One region of the Ornithinimicrobium pratense genome, then DNA from elsewhere that is predicted to be linked to it. Evidence: riboswitches for the same ligand, from Rfam matches in the RefSeq annotation. Region 1 holds a riboswitch; each other region holds the start of a gene.

Region 1 (7,079 bases):
GCCCGGCCAGCGCTGCCTGCGTGGCGAAGTCGGGCTGGGCCGCGACGACCTCGGCGAAGGTGCCGCTGGCGACCAGCTCGCCCTCACGCATGAAGCACACCTGTTCGCTGTGCCGGATCGTGGCCAGCCGGTGGGCCACGACGATGACCGAGACCTCGCCGGAGAGCTCACGGATCGCCGAGGTCACGGCCGCCTCGGTCGAGGTGTCGAGCGCGGAGGTGGCCTCGTCCATCACCAGGACGAGCGGGTCGGTGTAGAGCGCCCGGGCGACACCGAGCCGCTGGCGCTGACCGCCCGAGAGCTGCAGGCCCCGCTCCCCCACCTTGCCGTGGATCCCGTCCGGGCGGGACTCGACGACGTCGAGGAGCTGGGCCCGGTCCAGTGCGCGCCGCACCTGGTCCTCGTCGATGTTGGCGTCGTCCCAGGCCAGCGCCACGTTACGGGCGACGGTGGCGTCGAAGAGGGTGACCTCCTGGGGCACGTAGCCGACCCGGGACCGCCAGGCCTTGAGCACGTCCGGCAAGGGCCGGTCCTCGACGTAGATCTGGCCCGAGTCGGGGTGGAGCAGCCCCAGGATCAGGTCGACCAGCGTCGACTTCCCTGAGCCGGAGGCCCCGACGAGGGCCAGCGTGTGCCCGAACGGCAGGGTAAGGCTGACGTCCTTGACCGCCGGCGTGGAGGCGCCGGGGTAGGTGAAGGTGACCCGGTCCAGACGCAGCGTGCGCGCACCGCCGGGTAGGGGCTCGTTGCCGCCGGTGAGCTCGGCGTCCACATACTCCTTGCCCCGCTCGATCTCCTCCAGCACCTGCTCGGCGAAGGGCATGTTGGCACCGGTCTGGCCCATGATCGTCTGGAACCGGGTGAGCGAAGGGACGAGCCGGAAGCCGGCGACGCCGAAGAGCGCGATTGCGGTGACCGCGCCAGTGACGCCGTCCTGCAGGTAGCCGATGAGGCCGCCGATGATCAACCCGCCGACCAGCGCGGCCTCCAGGACGTAGCGCGGGATCACCCCCAGGAAGTTCTGGTTGGCCCGCGCGAGCGAGGCCCGGCGCCGGACCTTCAGGACGGTGTCGGCGACCTCCTGCGACTTGTCCCGCAGGGTCACCTCCTTCAGCGAGTGCACCATCTCGCTGACCAGCCGCATCGCCCTGGCGGAGAACTTCCGGTTGTCCTGCCCTGCGCGCACGGCGCGGCGCAGGACGACGCGGTAGAGCAGGAAGGCGACGATGCCGAAGTAGATGATCGTCGCCGTGGCCAGGGCAGGCTGAGCCACGAGCAGCACGGCGAGCACGGCGACGAAGGTGAACACCTCCCCGCTCAGCTGGCAGAAGGGGATGAGAACCCCGGCGACCGTCGAGCCCACACCGACGTCGGTGGAGCGGATGATGTCGGTGGAGTTGCGGCTCAGCCGCTCGGTCCAGGGTGCCTTGAAGGTGGCGGCCAGCAACCGGGCCCCGAGCACCTGCTCGAACCGGGCGAACCGGCGGGTGGCCCACCACTGCAGGCTGATGGCGAGCACCGACTTCAGCACGATGAGCGAGCCCACGATGAGCAGGACGACCCCGAAGTCCTGCGGCTCGCCCAAGGTGATGCCGACGACGGGCAGAGTCAGTTCCTGGCCCGTGAGCATGGGGGCAAGCACGATCGCGAGTAGCCCGATGGCAGCGACATCCAGCACCGCGAGCAGGCTCTGCAGCACCGCGAAGGTGGCGATGAACCGTCGGGTGCCGGCCGGCAGGACCGTCATGAGCTGGCGGACGGTGCGCCACAGAGCGAGCATCGCGCCCAGCCTAACCGCGACTACGCTCGCAGCATGTCACCGCTGCGGGGTCCACGCCGCTGGGCCTACCAGGCCTGGACCGCCCTGCCCTCTCCGGTGCGTGGGATCGGGGAGACCGTGCTGCGCCTCCGGGCCGAGCGGGAGGTCGCCCGGCAGCCCGGCTTCGACCCCGGGTCCTCGCGCCGGTTGGTCGTCGGCCCGCTCAACACCGCCGGTCAGGGGGAGCGTTGGGCCTTGGCCGCCCAGACCCTGCCCGGCACCAGCGCCCGGGCCATGTCGCTGGGGCGGCGCGGGCGCGGCGGCGTGAACTATGGCTATCCCAGTCATTGGCACCTGCCCCGGACCGCGCAGCTGCGGGGTATGGCAGCCCACCGGGCCAGGATCCTGGGCACCGACGGGCAGCCCGGGGCCACCCACGTCCTGGCCGAGTCGGCCTGGGCCGTGCTGGACGACCCTTACGAGCGGTGGATCACGCAGGATCTGGACGACCTGCGGGGAGCTGGGATCGACGTCGCGGTCGTCGTGCACGGCTCGGAGATGCGGGACCTGCGACGGCACGCCGCGGCATACCCGCACTCGCCGTTCCGCGGGGAGTGGGACGAGCGGTGGGAGCGGCTGCAGGCGACCGTCGAGCGGACCCGGGCGGTGCTGGCGAAGCTCGAGGGCAGCGGGGTGCCGGTCTTCGTGCCGACGCCGGACATGCTGGAGCACGTGCCCCGCGCGGCCCTGCTCCCGATCACCGCCGACGTCGACCGCTTCTCCCCCGGCGCGGCGCAGCCGCTGCTGAGGCGGGAGCAGCCGGTCGTGCTGCACGCACCGACCAACCCGAGGCTCAAGGGGACCGCGGCGGTCGAGGAGGTGCTGACCCGGTTGCAAGAGGAGGGGCTGGTGGTCTACCGACGCCTGACCGGCGTGCCGCACACGCAGATGCCCGCTTTCGTCGCCGACGCCGACGTGGTGGTGGACCAGGTCGTGCTCGGCAACGTCGCCACGCTAGCGGCCGAGTCGATGGCCGCCGGCCGGCTCGTCGTGGGGCACGTCGCCGACCACGTGCGCGAGCGCACCCCAGGCCTTCCGGTCCTCGAGGCCGTGGCGGACACCCTGGAGGACGTGCTCCGCGACGTCGTGGCCCACCGGGACCGCTACCGCGACCTGGCCGCCCGCGGCCCGGCGTGGGCCCGGGAGCACCACGACGGCCGCGCCGCCGCCCGGGCACTCTCCCCCTGGCTGGGGATCTGACCCGCGCGGAACCCGTGCCCCCGCAGGTGTCCCCTTTCCCCCGAGGGTCTCGTGGGAGGTGTCGGTCAGGGCTGGCGCCGGCGGGTCCACCAGCGGCGACGGCGCGCCCTGCCCTTGCCGCCGTCCCGATCCGCGGCACCTGCGTCTGCGGTCGCCTCGTCCCCTGACACCGCCTCAGCGGCCGGAGTCGTCCCCGAGGCCCCGCGTTGCGCACGCAGGTCGCGCCAGGCCCCGATCATCTCCTCGACGTCCACCCGTCCGACGACCGGGGGCGAACCGGCACCGACGTGCGGTCGGCGCCGGTCGGCCAGGACCCGCTCGTTGAAGTCTTCGAGCCGCTCCCGGACCGCGGCCTCCTCGTGCAGGTCGAGCAGCGACTCGGGGAAGGTGGTCTTCTCCCGACGCAGCTGCATGACGCCTGGCAGCGCCTCGGACAGGTCGAGCCGTTCGCGCTCGATGAGGCTCTTCACCCACCAGTCCGGGTCGTTGCGGATGTCGACGTCCCGCAACGGCTTGCCGGCCCCGGCCAGGTTGTCGAAGGCCCCCTGCCGTTCGGCCTGGGCGATCGTCTGGTCTACCCAGGTCTGCACCGCCCTGGCCGTCACCGCCGCCGAGGGCGGCCGCTGCACGACCCCCTGATCGGCCAGCTGCTCCTGGGCATCTGGCGCACCGGGCCGGGCGCCGGGACTGCCCCAGGTCGGGCCGCCCGACGGTCCCTGCCTGTCCTCCGCGTTCATCTCATACCTCCCCCTCCACTGTCGCACGGCCCCCGCCCGCCGGCGTTCCGGACGGGCCCGCTGAGAAAGCAGGTGTCCGTGGGAGCCGTTATCGTCGGTGGTGACGCGGGGTGCCATCCACCGGATGGCTGAGAACAGACCCGTCGAACCTGATCTAGCTCGCACTAGCGAAGGGAACGTCCTGATGACCGACCGCGCCATGGCGCTCGCTGCCGTCACCGCCACCGCCGGGGAGCTGGCCGACTGCTGGGAGGCAGTGCGGGATCAGTCACCCCTCACACAGTGCCTCACCAACATCGTCGCCGCACCGTTCGTGGCCAATGTCCTGCTCGCCGCCGGCGCCTCGGTGGCGATGGTGGACAACACGCACGAGGCAGAGGAGTTTGCCGGCGTCGCGGCCGGTGTCGCGGTGAACCTGGGCACCCCCTACGACGACACCGTCACGGCCATGCGCGCCGCCGTCCGCGGAGCGGCCAAGGCAGGCACCCCTTGGGTGCTGGACCCCGTCGGCGCTGGCGGCCTGCCGTGGCGCACGCAGGTCGCCCGCGACCTGGTCGGCCTGGCCCCTCCGGCGGTGGTCCGCGGCAACGCCTCGGAGATCCTCGGGCTGACCGGCGCCGGGGGCGGGCGAGGTGTGGACAGCACCGACGCCGTGGAGGATGCCGTGACCGCCGCGCGGGACCTGGCCACCGAGCTCGGCACCACGGTGGCCGTGAGCGGGCCGACGGACCACCTCACCGACGGGCAGTCCTTGCTGCGCCTCGCCCACGGGCACCCGTGGATGACCCGGGTGACCGGGATGGGCTGCGCCCTGGGCGCTCTCATGGCAGCCTGCACGCCCGTCGCGCCCAGCCCGCTGGTGGGCGCGGCCACCGCGACCGCGGCGCTCACCCTGGCCGCGGAGACCGCTGCCGAGAGCACCGCAGGCCCGGGGACCTTCGCCGCAGCGTTGCTGGACGAGCTATCGCTCCTGGCGCCGACGGACCTCGCCGCAAGGGTCGAGCTGCGATGACGCTCGGCGTGCAGTCCCGCCCCGCCCCGCGGCCGCTCGACCTGCGTCTGTACCTAGTCACCGACACCGTGATGACCGCACCGCACGGGCTGATCTCCACGATCCGGGCCGCGGTCGCCGGAGGGGCGACCGTGGTCCAGCTGCGTGACCCGGACGCCAGCGACGACGAGTTCGTCGCGCTGGGCCGAATGGTGCAGGTCTGCCTGCGGGACAGCGGGGTCCCGCTCATCATCAACGATCGGGTGCACCTGGTCGGCGAGATCGGCGCCGACGGGGCGCACGTGGGCCAGGACGACCTCGACCCGCTCGCGGCCCGCGAGCAGCTGGGCGGCAGCGCCTACCTCGGCCTGTCCTGCACCACGGCCGAGGAGGTGCGGGCCGCGGCGGCCCTGCCGCCGGGGACGGTGGACTACCTCGGGCTCGGTCCAGTCCGGGCCACCGCGACCAAGCCGGACCATGCCGCCCCCCTGGGTCCTGACAAGGTATGCAGTCTCGCCGACCTCGCCGCCGCGGCGGCCCTGCCATCGGTGGCGATCGGCGGGATCGACATCGCCGTCGCCGGCCGACTGCGGGGCAGCGCGCTGGGCGGCATCGCCGTCGTGAGCGCGGTCTGCGCCGCGCCGGACCCCGAGACCGCGTCCCGCGAGCTGCGCAGCCTCTGGGACGCGCACCCGGTCCCCTCGTGAGCACCGAGCCGGGCCGCGTGCCCAACGTCCTGTCCGTCGCCGGGTCCGACCCCTCCGGCGGGGCCGGCATCCAGGCCGACCTGAAGACCTTCGGCGCCCTAGGTGCCCACGGCTGCGCCGTCCTGACCGCGCTCACCGCCCAGAGCACCCAGGGCGTGACCGGCGTGCACGCCGTGCCCCCACGGTTCATCCGGGAGCAGGTCGAGACACTGGTCGCCGACGTCACGCTCGCAGCGGTCAAGGTCGGGATGCTCGGCAGCGCCGACGTGGTCCGGGCCGTGCACGAGCTGGCGCAGGAGGGCCTCCTGCCCAACCTGGTCCTCGACCCCGTCATGGTCTCCACCGCCGGGTCCCGGTTGCTGGACGAGGACGCCGTGGAGGAGCTCCGCGCACTGGCCAGCCACGCCGACCTCATCACGCCCAACCTGCCCGAGGCCGCCGTGCTCCTGGGACGGGACCCGCAGGACATGGCCGAGGGCCCGGCCCAGATGATGGACGAGGCCCGCGCACTCCTGGACCTGGGCTGCCCGCGGGTGTTGCTCAAGGGAGGCCACGCCTCGGGCGAGCACGTCCTGGACCTGCTGGTCGACACCCTCGGGGCCCACGAGCTGGGCGGGCCGCGGGTCGCGACCCCGCACACCCACGGGACAGGGTGCTCGTTGTCCTCCGCCATCACCGCCCTGCGGCCGCGTCGGGACAGCTGGCTGGAGGCCGTCACCGACGCCCGCTCCTGGCTCGTCGGTGCCCTAGAGCACGGCCACGAGCTATCCGTGGGCCAGGGGCCGGGGCCGGTGCACCACTTCTGGCAACTTTGGGAGCGGTGACCCGGGTTCAGCGGCTGCGTCCAGCACCACGGCCGCGGCGGCCTCACCGGTCGCGCTGAGGCTGCGGTGCTGCCGCACCCAGGCGACACGCCGCTCCCGCTCCCGCAGCGACCAGCGACCGGCCCCCGGCGCCGCGCTCCGCACGGCCGCCAGCATCGCCGCCGCCACCGCCGGGACGTCGTGGTCCACCGCGTCCCCCAGCCCGTATGCCCGCACGTCGGCGGCCGCCGGGCCGGGACCGGCGAAAACAACCGGGGCACCGGTGGCCAGCGCGGCGATGACCTTGGTCGGGTAGGCGAAGTCGTAGCCGACCCCCGGCCGGACGCTGACCAGGGCCACAGCAGCTCCCCGCAGCCACGCGGCGGCCTCGGCCGGCGGCACGAGCGGCCGCAGCTCGATCGCGCCGTCCGGCAGCTCGGCACGCAACCGCTGGAGCAGGGGCCAGCTCGAACCCTGGCCCAGGAAGACCAACCGGGCTGTGGGCTCGGCCGCCACCACCTCGCGCATCGCTTCGGCGAAGACCTCGGCGCCCTGCCACTCCGAGGCGGTGCCCGCATACACCAGGTATGGCGTCTCTGGGGCCTGCGGGTGCCGCTCCCCGTCGGAGGTGAAGACATCGGTATCGATCCCGTTGGGGACCACGCTGACCCCGACCCGAGTGGTGCCCCCGAGCAGGGACCGGACGCGGTCGGCAACCCCGTCGGAGACCGCGATGACGTCCCTGGCGCCGCGCAGGGCGTAGCTCTCGACCGCGCGCATCGCCGCCACCACGATGGCCGGCGCACCCATCGAAGCGGTGGC
Region 2 (7,079 bases), 1.8 Mb from region 1:
GGCAGACGACGGTAAGCCAATCGTTCTGCTCTACGTGCAAACGGGAATCTCGGCTTCCTAAGAACGTGAGGTCTTTTATATCCTGGAGCAAATGCATATATCGGGCGCGGATCCCCCTCCTTCGTTTGACCATAGTGTCCAGTCGGGTCAATTGTCCTCGCCCCAACGCGGCGAGCAGGTTTGACAGCCGGTAATTGTACCCAATTTCCGCGTGCTCGTACCATGGCACTGGCTCACGGGACTGAGTCGATAGCTTGCGGACGTGCTCCATAAGGTGAGAGTCAGAACTAAGGAGCATTCCTCCGCCGGACGTCGTCATTATTTTGTTACCATTGAATGATAAAGCCGCTGCGGTGCCGAAGGATCCGGCCTGTTTGCCGTCTAGGACCGTGCCGAGCGCTTCAGCAGCGTCTTCAATGATCGGAATTCCGCGTGCCGATACTGCCGGAACGAGGCTGTCGTAATCGCATGGTCTTCCGAAGAGATCGACCGTCATAACGGCTGCGACGCTTCGCCCTTGTCCCTGAAGGAGATCCAACGAGTCTTCCAGAAGTTCCACGTCGATGTTCCCGTCCACCGGGTTTGAATCCACGAAGAAGAGATCTGCCCCCGTATACGCTGCGGCATTCGCTGTGGCAGCGAAGGTCAGAGTAGGCAAGACTACGGTTGTGCCTGGCCCAGCTCCGAGGTGTAATAATGCTAAATGAAGTGCGGCGGTGCCCGAGGACAGGGCCAGCGCGTGGGGCACACCAACACGACGGGCGATCTCTTGCTCGAACGCGTCCACGTCGGGCCCCAGCGGGGCCACCCAACCCGAGCGTAGGGCGTTCAGGACGTACCGCTCCTCCACCTCTGTGACGTCGGCTTTGGAAAGGTGGATCCGTTCGCTCACTGAGTCAACTCCGTGTTTCGGACAACCCCAGTTTGGGCTTGTGCCCTCATGACGCTTGTGATCTGCCCAGGTGCCGCGTCCACTGCGGTCACCTGTGTCACCCTGATTGAGGGGACAGTCACAGCTGTGATGAGCGGATGCTCCGTCTGCAGGTGCTGCTCGCCCGAGGTGAAGAGCACTTCGGTCAATTTCTCTCCAGGTCGCAACCCTGTGAACTGGATGTCTACGACCTTCCCCGACATGGCAATCAGTTCTTGGGCGACATCGACAATTTTGACCGGCATGCCCATGTCTAGCACCATAACGCGACCGTCTCTTCCGATCGCTCCAGCCTGCAGAACAAGCTGCGAAGCTTCAGGGATGAGCATAAAATAGCGCTCCACATCGGGGTGGGTCACAGTGACAGGGCCGCCCTGGCGGATCTGCTCAGTAAAGGCGGGGATCACCGAACCCCGTGAGCCGAGGACGTTGCCGAAGCGCACAGAGACGTAACGGCCGGGCTCGTGCTGGGCATACCAGGCGGTGAGCCGTTCGGCGATGCGCTTGGAGTAGCCCAGGACTGAGGTGGGGCTGGCCGCCTTGTCGGTGGAGATGTTGACGAAGGTGCCGACGCCAGCGGCGGATGCCGCCTTGAGCACGTTGAGGGTGCCCAGGACGTTGGTCTGCCAGGCCTCGGAGGGATAGCGCTCCAAGAGGCTTAGGTGCTTGAGGGCTGCGGCGTGAAACACCACGTCGGGGCGGATCTCGGCGAACTCACTGATGAGGCGGTTCTCGTCACGGATGTCTGCCAGCAGCAGGTCCTCGCCGTGGAGGAGGGCGCGACCGGTCATGCTGAGCTGCGCGGAGTGGAGGGCGGACTCGTCCCGGTCGAGCAAGACGAGGCGTGCCGGGTTAAAGCGCTTGATCTGACGGCACAGCTCGGAGCCGATGGAGCCGCCGGCTCCGGTGACCAGGACGACCTTGCCAGTGAGGTGGTCGCTGATGGATGCCTGGTCCAGCTCGACGGCATGCCGGCCGAGCAGGTCCTCCAGGTTGATGTCGCGTAGGTCACTGCTCTGTGGGTGCGACAGGCGAGCCCACTCGTCGATTGGGGGCAACATCTTTACCGCCAGCTCGGCAGCGACCGCGAGGTCGCGGATCTCGCGAAGGGTGTCCGGCTCGGCCTTGGGCATCGCGACGACCAGGTGCGTCGCGCCGACCTTCTGGGCGACGGCACCCATGTGATGGCGGTTGCCCCGCACCGGCACGCCCTCGATCCGCAGCCGCCGCTTGCCCTTGTCGTCATCGAGCAGGGCGACGGGGACCATCTTGGCCCGGTCATCGTGCAGCAGGCTGTGGACCAGGCGGCGGCCGGCGAGGCCCGCGCCGAAGATGATCACCCGCTCGGCGCCCGGCTTGGTGCCGGTGCGCCGGGTGCGCCAGGACCGGACGACGAAGCGAAGCGCCAGCATCAGGACGATCGCCAGGGCGGTGCCGAGGACGGGTGTGGAGCGAGGGAACAGGCTGGGGTCGCCGAAAAAGGCCAGGGCTACGAGCGCGAGCCCGGTGATGACTGCGGCGCGCGTGACGGCCAGCACCTCTTCAAAGCTGCCCCGCACGTGCCGGACCATGTATGGGCCAAACGAGAGGCCGACCAGCACGTGGAATAGCGCCGCACCTAGGGCGACCGTCCAGGTCTGCCAAGACTCGAGGACCCCCAGCTTGAAATCCAGACGGGTAAAGAGGGTCAGGGCGATGGCGGAGACCCAGCACAGAGCATCTGCCAAGATCCAGGTGGTTCGGACGGACACTTCACGCCATATGGGCTCAGAACGTGGGGACACGCCGGGACCTCGAAAATCTCACACTTCGGAACGGGACCGCTCTATCATGCCTGACCGAGGTGTGCCTGAGCAACCACACCTGTCCCAAAAGCCACTTCTGGCCCGATCTACTCAGGCCTCGTCAGCCACCTGCGCCCGGCTCTTCCCCTGGCTCTTGGCCAGCACCTTGGTGGCCTCCCGGTTCGCCAGCATCCGCGCCAGGGCGACCAGGGCTCCGGAGAGGACGGCGAAGATGATCGCCTCCTTGATGTCGATGTCCGGGTCGTCCGGGTTCTCCGGGACGTCCTTGCCAGTGACGAGCGACCACGTGCCGTCGGTGGCCTTCTTGGCCACGACGCTGGCGAGGAGGGCCGCTCCGGTGGTCACAACTTTGGCCGTAATGTTCATGGCCTCGATCCTGCCACACGGGTGTTAGGGTCGTCGGACAGAACCGACAGGGGAGCGCTAGTTAGCGCTGAGAGTGCGGCAGCAGGCCGCAGACCCTTGAACCTGCCCCGGTTAGCACCGGCGAAGGAAGTCGAAGGAGAGACGCAGATGCGGTATACCCGTGCCCTGGCCCTTGCGGCCACACTGACCTTGACCGCCACCTCGGCCTGCACGCTCGCGGGGGGTGACGAGGAGACCCCCGAGCCCACCAGCCCAGGGACCCCCGCCCCGGTCCAGCCGCCGGCCGACGAGGGTGACGGGGATGAGACCCCCGCCGAGGGTGGGGCCGCCGCTGACGACGAGACCTCCACCGGCGACGGCGCCGCAGAAGAGGAGGAGACCACCCCCTCCGATCCGGGCGCTGTGACACTCATCGCGCATGACTCGTTCTACCTTCCCGACGAGCTGGTTGAGGCCTTCGAGGCGGAGACCGGGATCGACCTGGAGATCCAGCTCTCTGGTGACGCCGGGGCGATGGCCAACCAGGTGGTGCTCACCGCCGGCAGCCCGGTCGCCGACGTCGTCTTCGGCATCGACAACACCTTCGCGGCGCGCGTCATCGACGCCGACGCCCTGGAGGGCTACACCCCCGACGGGTTGCCCGAGTCGGTGGCCGAGCACGACCTGGAGGGGCCGAGCGCGGCCTACCTGACCCCCGTGGACTACGGCGACGTATGCGTCAACGTCGATAACGTGTGGTTCGCCAACCAGGGCATCGCGCCGCCGCAGACGCTGGCCGACCTAGTCGAGCCGGAGTACGAAAACCTCTTCGTCACCCCCGGTGCCACCACCTCCAGCCCGGGCATGTCCTTCCTGCTGGCCACCATCGGCGAGTTCGGCCCAGACGAGTGGCACACCTACTGGGAGGAGCTGATGGCCAACGGCGCCAAGGTCACCAGCGGCTGGACCGACGCCTACACCGTCGACTTCACGGGCGGCGGGGGCGAGGGTGACCGGCCGATCGTGCTGTCCTACGCCTCCAGCCCGCCCTTCACCATCCCCGAGGGGGGTTGGGAGCCGACCACCAGCGCGCTGCTGGACACCTGCTTCCGCCAGGTGGAGTATGCCGGCGTGCTCGCTGGGGCGGGCAACCCCGAGGGTGCCCATCAGGTGATCGACTGGCTGCTCTCCGAACAGGTGCAGGCCGCGATCCCGGACGCGATGTACATGTACCCCGTCCACGACCAGGTCGTGCTGCCCGAGATCTGGGCGCAGTGGGCCGCCGTGGCCGAGGACCCGATCGTCGTGCACCCCCAGCAGATCGAGGCCGAGCGGGAGACGTGGCTGCGCGAGTGGGCCGACATCGCCACCGGCTGACTAGGTGATCGTGAGTTGATTCGGCTAGAAACGTCTGTGTGAAGGTGGACAAGACAGTCATCAAGCGCAGCATAGACATCGCCGTAGCGAGTGCAGGCTTGGTGGCGACGGCCCCTCTGCAGCTCGCAGCGGCCGCAGCGGTTCGCGCCACGATGGGCAAGCCGGTGCTGTTCCGTCAGAAGCGACCAGGGCTACGCGGTCACGTTTTCGAGATGGTCAAGTTTAGGAGTATGCATCATGTGGACGACGGTCGAGGGCGGGTTGCCGATGCGGACCGGCTGACGAGAGTAGGCCGCGCCCTGCGGAGCACCAGCGTCGACGAACTGCCGACGCTCTGGAACGTTCTGCGGGGTGACATGTCGATTGTGGGACCGCGACCGCTGCTGGTGGAGTATCTGCCGCTCTACTCTCCTGAGCAGGCCAGGCGGCACGAGATGCGCCCCGGTCTCACCGGCCTGGCGCAGGTATCGGGTCGTAACACCGTTTCGTGGGAAGATCGATTTCGTCTGGATGTCGAGTACATCGACAACTGGTCCCTAAGGCTCGACTTCCAGATCCTGGCCAGGACTGTTGCTGCAGTTCTCCGCCGTGAAGGCATCTCCGCTGATGGTCAAGCGACGATGACGCCTTTTGGTGGATCCGGCGCGAGATCAGCGGCTCACTCTTCCAATGGCGAGGAGTAGAGGGGGCGTGCAGGCACCCCTGCCCAAGTCGCCCCAGCGGGGACGTCCTTCACTACCGCAGCCCCCGCTCCGATTGTTGCACGACTGCCAATTGTCAGGCCCTGTCGTACGACTGCCCCCGTGCCGACGGTCGCTGCTGCCTTCACGGTCACATCTCCAGACAGTGCTGCCTGTGGGTTCAGGGTCACGTAGTCGTCCAACGTCACATCGTGGGCGACTGTAACGTTGATGTTGACGTGCACATGTATGCCGGTCCGCACGTTCGTCGTCAAGCGAGCGCCGGCACAGATAACGGTACCTGCACCGAGCACCACATCCTCTCCGATCGTCGCCTGACCGTGCACGACTGTGACTTCCTGCAAACCGGCTTCGCGCGCCTTCGTCGCCAGCAAGTGACGGGCATCAGGGGAGCCGACACCAACAACAAAGCCGGCTCCCTCGTGCTCCGGGAGGACTTCCGTTCCGCCTAGGAACGGGGCGTCAAGGCGCCGTAATCGCTCTAGGTCCGGGATGCCGTCGTCGACGAAACCTACAAACTCCCTGGCTCCGTGCCTTCGATCGTGAGCCCGTAAGGCAACCAATACGTCGCGACCGTGGCCACCCGCACCCAAGATCAATGTCCGCATTCGCAAGAGCCTACTGGCCGTACTCGCCTCACAGCAGCTGACTGCGCGAGTGGGCCGACATCGTCACCGGCTGAGTCAGCAGAGGACTGGACGGCCTCAGGAGACCGGGGCAAGAAAAGCGGTAACCCTAGAACAGGGTGTACCCGCCGTCGGCGACGAGGATGGTGCCGGACATGAAGCTGGAAGCGTCTGAGGCGAGGAAGACCATGGCCGGGCCGAGCTCCTCGGGCAGGGCGTAGCGCCCCTGGGGGGCGTCCTCGATCCAGTGCCGTCGGAAGCGTGGCTCGTCCACCGGGGACATGTCGGTCTTGATGTATCCCGGCGCCAGCGCGTTGACCCGCACTCCTAGCGGCGCCCATTCGGCGGCCAGGGACTTGGTGAGCTGGTGAACCGCGGCCTTGGAGGCGTTGTAGGCCGGTTGCATCTGGGGCCGGTTGACGATCATCCCCGAGATCGACCCGACGTTGACGATCGTGCCTGAACCCCGGTCGATCATGTGCCGCCCCACAGTCTGGGACACGTGCCACAACGCGGTCAGGTTCGTGTCGATGACATGGGACCACTCATCGGGGCTGACCTCGAGCGCGGGACGGTGAATGCACGCGCCGGCGTTGTTCACCAGTACATCGATCCGCCCGGCCTGCGCCAGTGCCTCAGCCACCACCTGGTCCACGCCACCGGGGGTGGTCAGGTCCCCGGTCACGACGAACGCCTCACGCCCCAGGGCTTTGATGGAGTCTTGGACCGTCGCGGCAGCGGCCTCGTCGCGGCCGTGGACGATGATGTCCGCACCAGCTTCCGCCAGCGAATGGGCGAACTGGCGACCCAGCCCGCGCGTGGCCCCCGTCACGAGAGCAACGCGGCCAGAGAGGTCAAACTTGTCGATCACGGACACGTGATTCCCAACTTTCTGTGGTGGACGCTGGCCCGCCGGGCGGGTGCCCGTGACCCTGCGCCGCGGCTCGGCGTGGTGAGGGCGGGTGTATGTCGAGGATACGGGGCAGCCGCCTCTACGCGACTTGTTGTAGTCTAACTACATCCACGGACGAAGGGGACTAGCGTGTCTTACCACCAGCCTGTCACTGTCGACATCGCAGCGGATGGGGTGATGTCCGGAGCCTCGAGGATCTACGAGAAGCGTCTGGGTGACCTCGACGGCCTCTATCGTGACTCCGAGGCCTTCGCGGCCGAGGTGAGCCAGCGAGGAGCCGATGAGCTTGTCTACGTCGTGCACGAGCAGAAGTACGACTCGAGCCCGGGCGCCCTCATCATCGGCACAAGCACCCTTCTGCCGGGAGCGGTGAGCACCGAG
Region 3 (7,079 bases), 1.7 Mb from region 1:
CATGCCCGCCGTCAGCCCGCGCGAGGAGCGCCGCAACTGCAGGACCCTCCAGGACGGTCTCGTAACCGATGAACTCGGCGACCTCCCGGGAGACCGGGCTGTGCCATACCTGCGCGGTGTCCCCCTCCTGCGCCACCCGTCCGGCCAGCATCACCGCCATCCGATCGGCGACGGTGAAGGCCTCGTCGTGGTCGTGGGTGACCATGACCGCGGTGGTGCCGGTGGTCGTGAGGATCTCCCGAAGATCCCCAGCCAGCCGTTCGCGCAGCGACCGGTCCAGGGCCGACAGCGGCTCGTCGAGCAAGAGCAGCGCTGGCTCTGCGGCCAGCGCTCGCGCCAGCGCTACCCGTTGTTGCTCGCCGCCGGAGAGCGTGGTGGTCCGACGGTCGGCATAGCCCGGCAGCCCGACCAGCTCCAGCAGCTCCCCCACCCGTGACGTCCGAGCCGCGCGCGCGACGCCGCGCAGCCGCAGCGAGTAAGCGATGTTGTCGGCGACCGAGGCATGGGCGAAGAGCTGGCCGTCCTGGAACATGAGGGCAAAACCGCGGCGGTGGGTCGGCACGCCCGCCAGGTCGCGCCCGTGCCAGGTGATGCGTCCTGAGTCGAGCCGCTCGAGCCCGGCGACGGCCCGCAGCAGCGTGGACTTCCCGCACCCTGAGGGCCCGAGCACTGCCAGCACCTGACCTTCCTCCAGGTCTAGGGAGACGTCGTCGACCGCGGTCGTCTCATCGAAGCGCACGGTCACGTCCTCCAACTCAAGCACCACAAGCTCCTCTCGCCGGTCGAGGGCAAAGCGTGTCGCCGGTCGCGAGCAAAGCGTGTCGCCGGTCGCATCAGAAGGAACCTACCGATCCGACACGCAGCCGCTCGACCACGCCCATGACGGTCACCGTCACCAGCGCCAGTAGGACGCTCGCGGCGAGCGCCATCCCGACGTGGTCGGCCCCGGGGCGGGAGATCAGCTGGTAGATGACGACCGGCACGGTCGGCCGGTCCGGGCGGGCCAGGAAGGCGGTGGCGCCGAACTCCCCCAACGACACGGCGAACGCGAAACCGGTGGCGGCCAGCAGCGGCTTGGTCAGCACGGGCGCCTCGGCGGTCCACGCCGCCCGCCACGGCCCGGCCCCCAGCGCAGCCGCAGCCTCCCGCTGCCGCGGGTCGACCGAGCGCAGCACCGGAGCCAGGGTCCGCACCACCAGCGGCAACGCCACCATCGCCTGGGCGATCGGCACGAGCACCGGCGAGGTGCGCAGGTCCAGCGGCGGCCGGTCCAGGGTGATGAGGAAGCCGAAGCCGACGGTCACCGCCGAGATCCCCAGCGGCAGCATGAACGCCCCGTCCAGCCCGGAGACCACGCGCCGCCACCCTGCCGCCCGGGGTCGCCGGGACACGAGCACCGCCACCACGAGCCCGAGCACCATCGCCAGCACGGTCGCGTCGACCGCCGCACGCAGCGAGTTGCCCATCGCGTCGGTCACGCTCACCCGCAGCGCCTGGGTGGCGTCCGGGTCGGTCAGCGCGCGGTAGTGCCCCAGCCCCCAGCCGTCCCCCACCTTCAGCGAGCGCACCACCAGCGAGCCGACGGGCAGCAGCACGAACGCGACCACCAGCCCGGTCACCGCCAGGGCAGGTATGTCGTGCCTTCGCACCGGGCGGGCCGCCGCCCGAGCGCCGACCCGCTGCAGGCTCTGCTCGCGCCGGTCCCGGGTGCGGGCGGCGAGGACGAGCAGCACCACGACGGCAAGCAGCTGGAGCACGGAGAGCACCGCCGCGCCCTGCAGGTCCAGGAAGTTGACGGTGAGCAGGTAGATTTCGGTCTCGATCGTCCCGTAGCGCAGGCCTCCGAGGGTGAGCACGACCCCGAAGGCGGTGGAGCAGAAGAGGAAGACCAGGGTCGCCGCGGAGATGATCGCCGGGGCCAGGGCGGGCAGGGTCACGGTGCGCCACACCTGCCAGGGGCTGGCACCCAGCGCCGCGGCGGACTCCTCGGCCCGCCGGTCTAACCCCTCCCACATTCCGCCGACGGTGCGCACGACCACCGCCAGGTTGAAAAAGACGAAAGCCATCAGGATCGGCACCCAGGTGCCGTCCCAGCCGAGCCACCCCAGCGCCCCTCCGGACGAGAGCAGGGAGCGGAACATCACGCCCACCACGACAGTGGGCAGCACGAACGGCATCACCACCACCGCGCGCAGCAGCGCACGGCCGGGGAAGCGCAGCCGGTAGAGCACGAACGCCACCGGCAGCCCAGCCAGCAACGTGAGCACCGTGCCGGCGGTGGCGCTGACCACCGTGAAGGTGAGCACGCGCACGGTCCGCCGCCGGGACAGCACCTCTGGCACCGCAGACAGGTCGAGCCCACCGTCGGGGAAGAAGCCGCGTGCCAGCATCCCGCCGACCGGGAGCACGAAGAAGACCGCCAGGAACGCCAGCGGCAGAAGGGCAGCCAGCCCCAGCACGAGCCCAGGTCCGCTGAGGTGCGCGCCGCGGGCACCTCGACCTAGACGAGCCCAGATGGCCGCCTCCTCCTTCGACTTCCTTCGCCGGTGCTAGCCGGAGCAGGTTCAAGGGTCTGCGGCCACTGCCGCACTCTCAGCGCACCTCGCGCTCCCCTGTCGTACCGGTCCAGACTACAGTCCGGGCAGACCGTCGCCTCAGGGACAGCAGATCGTGGGATCAAGGTTGTGCTGGGGGATCACCCCCGCGCGCCATGTCTCCTCGGCACAAGATTGGGATCAAGGTTGTGCAGACGGAGCAGGTGGGGCCGCGCCACGGGCGCTAGGGCGGTGCCCGGCCGCCCTCAAGCAGTGCCGGGCACGCAGGCGCGCTACGGTGCCAAGCAGGTGCCTAGACCTTCGGGCACCGCCCGACGACAAGGAGCACGCCATGCCCAACCCCGTAGTCAGCAAGGCCAGCACCATCTGGAACGGTGACCTGTTCACCGGCAGCGGCACCACCACGCTCGACAGCTCTGGAGCTGGGTCCTTCCCGGTGGAGTGGAACGCCCGCGCCGAGGGCTCGGACACCACGACGACACCGGAGGAGCTGCTTGGTGCGGCCCACGCGACCTGCTTCTCGATGGCCTTCTCCAACGAGATGAAGAAAAACGGCACCCCTCCGACCGAGGTGCGGACCAGCGCCGAGGTGACCTTCGTCGCCGGCACCGGCATCACCGGCATCCACCTGACCACGCAGGTCACCGCCGAGGGGCTCGACGAGGAGACCTTCCAGCAGCTCGCCCAGGGCGCGAAGGAGAACTGCCCCGTGAGCCAGGCGCTCAAGAGTGTCGAGATCACCCTCGACGCACACCTGGGCTGACCGGCCTCACGCCTCGCGGGCCACGGATACGCGCGGAACGATCCTGCTGTCAAGGTTCCGCGACACCAGGCGTCTTCAGGCGTGGAGATTGTCTCGCTCGCACACGCCACCCGAGGGGATGATTGCTGATCTCCTGGACCCAGCCCGGCACCGGAAGAACACAACGTCATGAGCCGGATCACCGCCGAGGAAAGGGAACGCCGGCGACGCGCCGTCGACAACGCCCGCCATAGCACCGAGATGGAGGGTGGACGCTCGAGCGAGAACATGCGTGAGGCCCAGGAGGCGTACGTGCGAGGGGAGATCGACCTGGACGACCTCATCGAGCAAGCCCAACACAGCTACATTCCAACCCGCACGCTCTTCCTCCCAGTCGCGCCGGTTCAGGCTTACCTCGCCTGCGAGACAGCCGATTGAGGCCCAGGCGGATAGTGCCGACGTCATCCTCCTCGCCCGCCGAGCGCGCGCGGGACAACTGACCGCTCGCTCACCTGGATCCTGTGGAGCACACCGACCTCCTCGAGTGGCTTGCTGCCGCTGGGCGGGTCACCCGGTCAGCAGATCCCGCTTCTTATCAGTGATAACTTGGTGCCATGTCCGACTTCGGTGCGGAGCTTCGCACCTTCCGGCTGCAGATGGGTCTGACTCAGGCAGAGTTGGCGCGCAGGTCTGGAATGCCCGCGTCCAACCTCTGCGCCTACGAGAGCGGTCGGCGGCCGATGTCCCGCGCCATGCTCGCCCGGTTGCTCGACCAGGCGCGCCGCCAGCGACCCTCCGTCGCCCTCGCGTCTGCGCGAGAGGACGTCATCGCCACGATCACCGCGCACGGCGGCTCCGAGCCTGCCGTCTTCGGGTCCGTCGCCCGCGCCCGTGACACGACGGACAGTGATCTGGACCTGCTGGTCACCATGGCGCCCGAGTCGACGCTCGTGGACCTGATCGAGATGGAGCACGCCTTGGAGGAGCTGCTGCACGTGAAGGTCGAGGTCCTGTCCCGCGGCGGTCTCCGCGGCCCGGACGACCCGATCCTTCAGGACGCCGTGCCGCTGTGACCAGCACCGATGACCGCTCGGGCCCGCGCAAACATGAGCGGGACCTATGGACGATCGAGGACCTCATCGACGTCTGTGACTCCGCTGCCGCGCTGGTGAGCCGCGGGGAGGAGGTCTATCGCCAGGACCGCTTGCTGAGGCTGGCCTCCGAGGCGATCCTCATCCGTCTCGGGGAGGGCATCTCCCGACTGCCCGAGGACGTCCTCAACCTCGAGCCCGGCATCCCCAGGTCAGCGATCCGCGGTATGCGGAACCGCACCGTCCACGAGTACCAGCGCATCGACCACGAACTCGTCTGGAGGACACTGCGCGACTTCCTTCCCGGCCTGCGGGAGCAGTTTGTCCGGCTGCACGCAGAGCTGCTCCGCGGCCTGTGACACTGACCGACGTCGCGCAGGCGCATCGACCTACGTGCGGATGACGAAGGTACTTTTGCGTGAAGCCAGGCATTCGCAGTTGAGCACGATCCTGGAGATGTCGGCAGCCATGCAACCCCTGGCGCACCACGCCCCCGATCACGCGGAGGCAGTCGAGGCCTTCTTGGACAAACGGGAGCCCACGTTCTCCGGTGACTGAGCGCGAGCCCCCGGTGAGCCTGGCCTGGTGGAGATCGGCGTAGTCCAGGTCAAGTTGACAGCCGCGTGCGGCAGTCACACCGTGGGGTATGACCGATCCAAGCCTGGAGTTCATCGGGACGGCGACCACAATCCTCCGACTCGGGCCATTCACGCTGTTGACCGACCCGAACTTCCTGCACAAGGGTCAGCGCGCCTACCTCGGCAAAGGCCTGGTCTCCAAGCGGCGCACCGAGCCCTCCCTGCAGCCGGAGCAGCTGCCGCCCCTGGACGGCATCCTGCTCTCCCACCTGCACGGCGACCACTTCGACCGGGTCGCCAAGAAGAAGCTGGACCGTCAGCTGCCCATCTTCACCACCGGGCACGCCCAGCGCCGGCTGCACAAGTGGGGCTTCGAGCAAGCCACCGCCGTGCAGACCTGGACCTCGCAAACCCTGACCCGGGACGACACCGGCCTGACGATTACTGCCGTCCCGGGCACCCACGCACCCAACCTCGTCAAGCCGCTGCTGCCGCCGGTCATGGGCAGCGTGCTCGAGCTGGACACCGGCGCAGGCGCACCCTTCCGCCTCTACATCAGCGGCGACACCCTCTACCGACCTTGGCTGCGGGAGATCACCGACCGCTGCGGACACCTCGACGCCGCGGTAGTCCACCTGGGCGGCACCAAGATCCTGGGCAGCATCCTCGTGACCATGGACGGCAACCAGGGCGCAGACCTCGTCCAGCTCCTACAGCCGTCCCTGACCGTGCCGATCCACTACGACGACTACACCGTCTTCAGATCTCCGCTCAGCGACTTCGAGCAGGAATGGCACAAGCGCCAGCTGCCCGGCCAGCTCCGCCTCGTCCACCGAGGCGACACCATCTCGCTCAAGGTCGGTCCCTAGCCGGTCAGGTCCTACGCACCGAGCCAGGCACACCACTCTCCGATATGCCGCTCGGGCCGACGTCCCATGAGTCCACTTCTGTCGCAGGCGCGGTTCCTCGTTGGCCCAGACCTGCCGGGTGACGAAAGCCCCTCAGCCTTCTTCAAGCTCCACTACAAGGGCGTGGACTGCGCACAGCCGGGTGCCGCCCACCTGGCACGTACTGGGGTTGCGGCAGTCGAGGACTTGACACTTCGTCACGGCGGGGTCGCCTCCTTCGGCACTCGCCGGGGTCACGGCCGGCGAGAGTCATGCGCGGCGACCTCGTCACGGGAGGCCACCTGAACCTCAAAACTAGGTCCTCAGGGGGGGCGCCTCCCGCCGGTCACGGCAGCAGGAGGCGCACCAGGGAAACACCGCCACGGGGGGAGGCGGGCGACCCAACGAGTGACTCTACGCGACCCTTGATCCTTCATCTAGTCTAACCAGCGGGGTGTCCCCATCTCACCCTCCCAATACCAGTGAGGCAGACCATGCCCGCACCTGACCCAGAACGTCCGGTGAGGAGACGGGCGGCACCACCGTCGAGCACGCCGCCGACGTCTCCCGACTGACAACAGCCCGGCCTTCGGTGGAGCCCCGCAGATCAACAATCACGATGACGTCTTGATCACGTCTCCGTGCACCCCGAGGGCAACGACCAGGTCGAGCGGGGCAACGGCATGTTCGTCGCGTATGCCGACCGCCCGGTTGACCCGGAGCCGCCGGTGGGCATGATCGAGGTCGAGCCGACCTCGGCGACGCACGCGGTGGAGCTCGGAGTCGACGTGACCTTCACCAACACCGGTGACGGCGACGCCGGCCCAGGTCACCCTGTCCACCGACGCCGACTGGCTCACCCTGGACCCGACGGCGTTCGACCGGACTTGGCTCAGGCTAGTGCGCTCCTGATTTCGTCTTGATGGCCTCGAGTGCCTGGGCGAGGTCGTCGGGGACTGGGTCGATGGCGGTGATGGTGTGCTTACCGGCAGCGATGCTGAAGGTCCGGTATCTGCGGGCGGTCTTGACGAAGCGCTTAATGGACCAGCCGGTGGTCTGCTCGATCCAGTGCCCCACAGCCATGGCGGCGAAGACGATGCTTAGGTGGGCCTCGATGGAGTCCTTCTTGCGGTGGTAGATCGGTCGGGCGCGCAGGTCGGACTTGGCCATCCGGAAAGACCGTTCGATCTGGAACAGCCGCCGGTAGGACCCGATCACCATCTCGG

What was found. Region 1 has a riboswitch for thiamine pyrophosphate ahead of thiM (hydroxyethylthiazole kinase). Riboswitches for the same ligand answer to the same signal wherever they lie in the genome.
Positions count from the first base shown of each region.
Region 2: linked by a shared signal. The riboswitch ahead of FY030_RS14520 (thiamine ABC transporter substrate-binding protein) and the one ahead of thiM (hydroxyethylthiazole kinase) in region 1 are both predicted to bind thiamine pyrophosphate.
Region 3: linked by a shared signal. The riboswitch ahead of FY030_RS14285 (ABC transporter permease) and the one ahead of thiM (hydroxyethylthiazole kinase) in region 1 are both predicted to bind thiamine pyrophosphate.

Region 1 covers NZ_CP044427.1:1,372,814-1,379,892, reverse strand. The annotation lists gene FY030_RS06200 (ABC transporter ATP-binding protein) at 1-1,780, opposite strand, end outside; gene FY030_RS06195 (glycosyltransferase) at 1,814-3,019, shown strand; gene FY030_RS06190 (DnaJ family domain-containing protein) at 3,085-3,756, opposite strand; TPP riboswitch at 3,853-3,950, shown strand; gene thiM (hydroxyethylthiazole kinase) at 3,941-4,768, shown strand; gene thiE (thiamine phosphate synthase) at 4,765-5,454, shown strand; gene thiD (bifunctional hydroxymethylpyrimidine kinase/phosphomethylpyrimidine kinase) at 5,451-6,278, shown strand; gene FY030_RS06170 (glycosyltransferase) at 6,219-7,079, opposite strand, start outside.
Region 2 covers NZ_CP044427.1:3,141,571-3,148,649, reverse strand. The annotation lists gene FY030_RS14535 (DegT/DnrJ/EryC1/StrS family aminotransferase) at 1-892, opposite strand, end outside; gene FY030_RS14530 (polysaccharide biosynthesis protein) at 889-2,532, opposite strand; gene FY030_RS14525 (DUF4235 domain-containing protein) at 2,827-3,102, opposite strand; TPP riboswitch at 3,141-3,248, shown strand; gene FY030_RS14520 (thiamine ABC transporter substrate-binding protein) at 3,250-4,458, shown strand; gene FY030_RS14515 (sugar transferase) at 4,497-5,141, shown strand; gene FY030_RS17380 (acetyltransferase) at 5,117-5,767, opposite strand; gene FY030_RS14505 (SDR family NAD(P)-dependent oxidoreductase) at 5,895-6,662, opposite strand; gene FY030_RS14500 (glucose-6-phosphate isomerase family protein) at 6,876-7,079, shown strand, end outside.
Region 3 covers NZ_CP044427.1:3,092,640-3,099,718, forward strand. The annotation lists gene FY030_RS14280 (ABC transporter ATP-binding protein) at 1-763, opposite strand, end outside; gene FY030_RS14285 (ABC transporter permease) at 834-2,459, opposite strand; TPP riboswitch at 2,519-2,624, opposite strand; gene FY030_RS14290 (OsmC family peroxiredoxin) at 2,887-3,318, shown strand; gene FY030_RS14295 (antitoxin VbhA family protein) at 3,487-3,735, shown strand; gene FY030_RS14300 (XRE family transcriptional regulator) at 3,912-4,370, shown strand; gene FY030_RS14305 (HepT-like ribonuclease domain-containing protein) at 4,367-4,747, shown strand; gene FY030_RS14315 (MBL fold metallo-hydrolase) at 5,035-5,835, shown strand; gene FY030_RS14320 (hypothetical protein) at 6,468-6,713, opposite strand; gene FY030_RS14325 (IS1634 family transposase) at 6,751-7,079, opposite strand, start outside.